One region of the Bradyrhizobium sp. B097 genome, then DNA from elsewhere that is predicted to be linked to it. Evidence: riboswitches for the same ligand, from Rfam matches in the RefSeq annotation. Region 1 holds a riboswitch; the other holds the start of a gene.

Region 1 (3,475 bases):
ATTTTGGGGAAATTCGAATAGTCCCGCTGATCGAAACATGCAGCCCGCGTTCGAGTTGCTCCTTGCTGGCGACGGAACCGAAGGGCACGGCAAACGCGATGAAGCGGTTCTCCGCCTGGCGCGGATCACGGCTGAAGGTCGGCGACGATCCGCGTGTGCAGATCATCTCTACATACGCGGACTTGTGACCCGAGAGCGCCACACAATTGTGGAGGATCTCCTCCACCTCGTCGCGGCTGTACGGGAGTTTCATACGAAGGCGCTCCACACTGCGCCAGAACCGGTCCAAATGGAGATTGAGGCGGAAGAACCGCCCCTCCCACACATGTGCAGTATCATAGGTTGCATCGGAGTGAAGGAAGCCATAGTCCAGCACCGAAACTTTGGCCTGGGACACAGGAAGATACTGACCATCCATGAATGCTATGCCGTGAGGATAACGACGCCGGTCAATGTGATTCTGTTCGGTGCCTGGCAGCGCATTTGCGGCGTCAGTCAGTGTGATCTTCACGGTGGTTCTCCGGGCGATTTGCCTTGCCGCCGCGGTACGGTCCGTCACCAAATCGCAACTTCCCGTCGGCAGCCGCTTCTGGTTCTCACGTCTTGCCGGTGCCTGGAAATCAATTGCAGGCCATATGCGCAACGAACGCTCCAAATTGCCTGTCGTCGTGGATGAATTCATGCATCGCCCGCTTCCCGAGACCAGCGTTTCGTGGGTTGCTTTTGCGGCGTCGGGCTTCTCAAGAAGAGCGAGAGCAAGCCGCCCGGCGTGCGGCTCGTGGCGATGACCTTCTTCGGGGCTCTGCCGCGACCCGGTGGTTTCATCAATTCCACGCTCTTTGAACGCAAAGGGCAGGGTGGCGATAGCGCCGTTGCCGTCGCTGAAGTTGAAAGGCCCACAGACAGAAGAGCCCGTGGGACAATGACGCGGTCCGGTCCCTTGGGGCACCGCGTACCAGCCGGGCTGTCGGCCTGAAGCGCGGACGGCCCGGTAGGGGCTGGTTCTTGCGATCGCCTCGTGCGGGTTACGCCTCAAGAAGTCTTTGCCATGACTTGCGTCGTTCTTTGTACCGTCTATTTCATCGACCGGAGCATTTTGGCGCAAATCTACTGCCAAATATGTCATTGATCGCGCCGCGGCGCACTGAAGAGCCGTTGCGGCCGGTCTGGCGTGCCTGCGAAGTGCGAGAACTCGAAGCATGAACGCGATTTGGCATCCGGCATTACGAGGAGACGCATGTGAGAATAGAGCCCTGCGCGGCAGATGATCCGGAAATGGAATAGCCGTTCTCAAGGCTTGGATAGGAGAGGCACCTGTCGAAGGTGCGCCGACGGAGCACCCCCAGGAAACTCTCAGGCAAAAGGACTTCCAATGCCGAACAATCTGAAGAGCAGCCGCGATCGGCGCTCACCGAAGGGGATCCTCTCGCAGCGAGGAAAAATCTCTCAGGTAGAAGACAGATGGAGGCCAGGACTGGCGGAAGGCCGAACCCTGCTGTTGGAGAGATAACGTCCCATATCATCGTTCAGGTGCAGGCATCGCTGGCGTCACAACGGCTTACGCGCTGTTGCAACGTGGCCACCAGGTGACCGTGATCGATCGCCACCGTTATCCGGCAATGGAAACGTCATTTGCAGATGGCGGTCAGCTACTGTCATGCATAACGGCGGAAATGGCCGCGGGGCTGGTGGGCGGCACTGCCAATGCCGGTGTGAGCAGCTGATCCCCTTGGAGGAGCTGCCGGCCGATCGCAACCCAGCTCTTCCAGGGAATATTGCGAACCGGCCTGCGCGAGCCGCGGGAACGATAGAGCGAGCCTGGGACGTTCGTGCTTTCGAGCCCGAATGATTCAGCGGACAGTTCGATATCGAGAGGCCGTTGATTTGCCTCGTTCCCGCTACACCCTGATTCTCGGCTCGAATTTAACGCGATCAAGCGTGATCATGCTCTGGAATTTCCGTACGTTCGGATTTGTGTAAAGCTTCGTCTTCACGAAGAGGTCGAACGCCTCAACGTCGTCGACGGTAACGACCAGAACGAAATCGGCATCGCCGGTGACCATGTAGCACTGGCTGACCTCATTGGCGGCGCGCATTGCGCGTTTGAAATCGTCCACAAGGTCAAGCCGCTCCCGGTCGAGTTGAACTGTGACAACGACAGTCAGCGATTTGCCGAGCGCTTTCGGATCGACGAGCGAGATATCCGCAACTATCACGCCATTCGAACGCAGCTTGTTCACCCGTCGCATGCACGAGGCTGGAGACGAGCCCACGGCTTCCGCGAGCTCGGCAAAGGAAAGCTGGTTGTTTCTCTGCAGGGTCGCAAGAATTCGTCGATCCAGGTCGTCCATTTGCCGCACCCGGCTATCTCTTAAAGGGTTCCAATCGCGAGGCACCGCATTGGTATCGAAATCAGCGAGCGAATTTTCTAGGTTGCATCGATCCTGCGGTGCTTGTTTCACCGGGCTGCGCATTTTGCAACCAAACTCTATTCCGTCCTGCGGTCTGAACCGTTGGGGGCCAGCCGAACAGCTGCGCCGGCCAATCGACCCAACTAAAGGCCGCGAAAAGAAGGCTCGGGCGTCCCGGGCGTCCCGAGCCAACGGGCCCACGAATGGTTGACACCAGGAACGCTGCGCCGGAGCCGAAATCGTGGAGCTGTTGCTTATGAGTGAAAATATCGTCCTGGAAGAACACTGTTGGCAGGCGCTTTGTCAGGCTGATGTGTCAGCCCAGGAAAGAGCCAGCGAGGTCACCGCCGAAATCGGCCGAAGACCGCACTCTTCGGCCCGCGGGGGCAACACCCGGATCTTAAATCCGCTGCCAGTCCGCCAATTCGCGCCCGGACAACCCGGCTCAAGGGTCCTGTTCCTGAAGCACCGCAGCGACGCCTCCGGCCCGCTTTCACGTGTGTCGATCGTCCACCGGTTTCAGTTTTACCGGTTACGGCCGAACACCTGTTTGAACAGTGACCGTGTTCTTCGCAATTACCTGGCCTGGCGTTGCACCTGCGCGCTTTCATGAGAGCGTCAGTCGCACCATCGGTGAGCTCGCCAATCTCGCGTGGTACAGCAACCCGGATAACAGCGTTGCCATATCTGTTCCAGGTTGACCCGCGCGATAAATATGGTAGCTCTAATATAGCTGGTATATAAGGCATATCATCAAGGTAGTGCTTGCGAAGCAGGGGAAGCAACACCGAGCCAAGGAGCTCACGGGATGTGTCGGCGCCGGAGGAGCCAGCCCGCAAAAGACTGGCTGTTGATCTCGAGAGGGCATGGCGCCGTGTTCATCCCCGCGAGCGCGCCGTTGTCATCCAGTATCCACGACGCGTTCGTCGTCGCGTGGCCGGGATTAGGCCGCTCGCTGGTCTTCCGAGAAGCGGTAATGGCGTGAGTGTGCCTGGAGCGCGGAGAAGGCGGTCCGTGTCACCGTTTGGTGTAATCGGCCATTCCATGGAGCAATAAAGATGTCG
Region 2 (3,475 bases), 3.7 Mb from region 1:
CCCGGTGAGATCGCAGATCATGGTCTGGAAATTGAAGAGGGCCTCGAGCCGGCCCTGGCTGATCTCCGGCTGATACGGCGTATAGGCGGTGTACCAGGCCGGGTTCTCCAGGATGTTGCGCTGGATCACCGCGGGCAGGATGGTGCCGGAATAGCCCTGGCCGATCAGCGAGGTGAACACCTGGTTCTGCGCGGCGAGCTCGCTCATATGCGCGAGCGCTTCGGTTTCGCTCAGCGCCCGGCCGAGATCGAGCGGCGCCTTCTGAAGGATCGACGCCGGCAGCGTCTCATTCATCAGCGCCTGCAGGCTCGCGGCGCCGACCGTCTCCAACATCGCGTTGATGTCGCGCGGGGATGGTCCGATGTGTCGGCGGACGAAATCGGTGGCGGCTTCGTTGATCGGCTTGAAGGGCGCGTTCATGGGCTAATCCTTGGGGTGATCCTCAGGCGGTGTGCGCGGCGTAGGCGGCCTCATCCATCAGGCCGCCGAGTTCGCCCTTGTCTGATATCTTCAGCTTGAAGAACCAGGCCTTGCCGCCGGCATCCGAATTGACCAGCGCGGGCTCGGCCGCGAGCGCCTCGTTGACCTCGATCACTTCGCCGGTGATCGGCGCGTAGACGTCGGAGGCGGCCTTGACGGATTCGACGACGGCAGCGGCCTCGGCCTTCTTCAGGCTGCGGCCGACCTTGGGCAGCTCGACGAACACGACGTCGCCGAGCTGCGACTGCGCGTAATCGGTGATGCCGATCGTGGCGACGTCGCCCTCGATGCGGAGCCATTCGTGGTCGGACGTGTACAGCGTCGTCATGGGGATCGGTCCTTTGGCGTTTAGCGTTTGTAGGTATTGGGAACGAAGGGCGTGGCGGCGACCTTGAGCGGCAGCCGCTGGCCGCGCACTTCGGCGAAAACCGTGGTGCCGACGGCGGAGAGGGCGGTGGGCAGATAGCCCATCGCAACCGGCGCATTGAGGCTCGGGCCGAAGCCGCCCGAGGTCACCTTGCCGATTGGCTCGGTTGAGGTCGGATCGGCAAACAGCGCGGCGCCTTCGCGCACCGGCGCGCGGCCATCGGGCTTCAGGCCGACACGGCGGCGGGAAGCGCCTTGTGCGAATTGGGTGAGAATCTTGTCAGCGCCCGGAAAACCGCCGGCGCGGGCGCCGCCGCTGCGGCGAATCTTCTGCACCGACCATTCCAGCGCGCCTTCGACCGGCGTCGTCGTGGTGTCGATATCGTGGCCATAGAGGCAAAGCCCGGCCTCGAGCCGAAGGCTGTCGCGTGCGCCGAGCCCGATCGGCAGTACATCGGGATTGTCCAGCAGTGCAGTGACCAGAGCCTCCGCCTTGTCTGCGGGCGCGGAAATCTCAAAACCGTCCTCGCCGGTATAGCCGGAGCGCGAGACGAAACAGTCAATGTCACTGAGGCGGCGCGGTCCGGCGTCCATGAATTTCATCGAACTGACATCTGGGCAAAGTTTCGCCAGCGCCGATTCGGCTTTCGGCCCCTGCAGCGCGATCAGCGCGCGATCGGCCAGCGACACGATTTCGCACGCTTCGGAGAGATGCGCGCGCAGATGGGCCTCGTCCTCGGCCTTGCAGGCGGCGTTGACCACCAGGAACAGGTGATCGCCGAAATTCGCCACCATCAGGTCGTCGAGCAGGCCGCCGTCGTCGTTGGTGAATTGCGCGTAGCGCTGCCGTCCCGGCGCGATGCCGGCGATGTCCTGCGGCACCAGTTTTTCCAGTGCGAGCGCCGCGTCGCCGACCTTGCCGGATTTGGCCTTCAGCACGAGCTGTCCCATGTGGGACACGTCGAACAGGCCGGCTTCCTTGCGGGTGTGGAGATGTTCCTTCAGCACGCCGGCGGTGTATTGCACCGGCATGTCATAGCCGGCGAACGGCACCATCTTGGCGCCGCGCGCCAGATGCAGCGCGTGCAGCGGGGTCTGTTTCAGCGGGGAGGTTTCGCGCGCAAGCATCACAGGGCCCTCGCGGTTCCCGCCGGGGACCTATTTCCCCTTGAGAAACCTGCAGAAAGCCCCATCTGTCGCTGTGCCTGAGAGTATTATCCCGTCGGCGGACGCATCGGGGAGAACCCCAGCGCCTCTTTCCAGATGTTAGACGTCACGCGGTCCTTTTGCCTGAGAGTTTCCGGGGCGGTTGCTCCTTCGGCGCCGGCGGTAAGGCCGGTCTCTCCCGACGTGACTAATAACAGGTAGGTAGAAAACACGGCGCCACCAAGACTGTCAACGCAGCTCTCGCTGCTATCCAATGGGCTTTGTGCTGCCGCGGCAAGCCCATGATCCGCCTGCACAGTTTCTGGACACCGCAGCTGGCAATGTCTAAAAGCGTTCGGCCGGAAAATGACGCCTTTTTGCGGCTGGCCGGCCCCTTTTTCCGATTGGATGAACATGAGCAGCGTCAACGACATCAGGTCGACATTTCTGAACTTCTTCAAGGAGAACGGCCACGAGATCGTGGCGTCGTCGCCGCTGGTTCCGCGCAACGACCCGACCCTGATGTTCACCAATGCCGGCATGGTGCAGTTCAAGAACGTCTTCACCGGCGTCGAGAAGCGCGGCTATCAACGCGCCACGACGTCGCAGAAGTGCGTGCGCGCCGGCGGCAAGCATAACGACCTCGACAATGTCGGCTACACCGCGCGGCATCTCACCTTCTTCGAGATGCTCGGCAACTTCTCGTTCGGCGACTACTTCAAGGAGCGCGCGATCGAGCTCGCCTGGAATCTGATCACCAAGGATTTCGGGCTGAAGAAGGACAAGCTGCTCGTCACCGTCTACCACACCGACGACGAGGCCGCCGGCTACTGGAAGAAGATCGCGGGCTTCTCGGACGATCGTATCATCCGCATCGCGACCTCGGACAATTTCTGGGCGATGGGCGATACCGGCCCGTGCGGTCCGTGCTCCGAGATCTTCATCGATCGCGGCGAGCATATCTGGGGCGGACCTCCGGGCAGCCCGGAGGAGGACGGCGATCGCTTCCTCGAATTCTGGAATCTGGTGTTCATGCAGTACGAGCAGGTGACGAAGGAGGAGCGCGTGGCGCTGCCGCGTCCCTCGATCGACACCGGCATGGGGCTGGAGCGCATGGCGGCCATCCTGCAGGGCGTCGAGAGCGTGTTCGAGACCGATCTGTTCCGCCATCTGATCGATGCGGCCGCCTCGGCCCTCGGCCATGGGCCGAACGCGCAGAACGTGGCGTCATACCGGGTGATCGCCGACCATCTGCGCTCCTCGGCGTTTTTGATTGCCGACGGCGTGCTGCCGTCGAACGAGGGCCGCGGCTATGTGCTGCGCCGGATCATGCGCCGCGCGATGCGCCACGCGCAGCTCCTGGGCGCGAGCGAGCCGCTGATGCATCGCCTGGTCTGGGCGCTGGTCCGCGAGATGGGCCAGGCCTATCCGGACCTGGTGCGCGCGGAGAAGTTGATCGAGGAGACGCTGCAGCTGGAAGAGA

Evidence for each region. Region 1 has a riboswitch for glycine ahead of AAFG07_RS33040 (FAD-dependent oxidoreductase). Riboswitches for the same ligand answer to the same signal wherever they lie in the genome.
Region 2: it holds a riboswitch for glycine, as region 1 does, so the genes downstream of both, gcvT (glycine cleavage system aminomethyltransferase GcvT) here and AAFG07_RS33040 (FAD-dependent oxidoreductase) in region 1, are expected to answer to the same signal.

The regions. Positions count from the first base shown of each region.
Region 1 is NZ_CP152412.1:7,190,557-7,194,031, reverse strand. It holds gene AAFG07_RS33045 (aminotransferase class IV) at 1-499, opposite strand, end outside; glycine riboswitch at 1,293-1,378, shown strand; glycine riboswitch at 1,379-1,471, shown strand; partial or broken gene AAFG07_RS33040 (FAD-dependent oxidoreductase) at 1,539-1,661, shown strand; gene AAFG07_RS33035 (Lrp/AsnC family transcriptional regulator) at 1,899-2,351, opposite strand; gene AAFG07_RS33030 (hypothetical protein) at 2,668-3,024, shown strand; gene AAFG07_RS33025 (Xaa-Pro peptidase family protein) at 3,470-3,475, shown strand, end outside.
Region 2 is NZ_CP152412.1:3,460,487-3,463,961, forward strand. It holds gene gcvP (aminomethyl-transferring glycine dehydrogenase) at 1-420, opposite strand, end outside; gene gcvH (glycine cleavage system protein GcvH) at 443-808, opposite strand; gene gcvT (glycine cleavage system aminomethyltransferase GcvT) at 829-1,974, opposite strand; glycine riboswitch at 2,116-2,204, opposite strand; gene alaS (alanine--tRNA ligase) at 2,407-3,475, shown strand, end outside.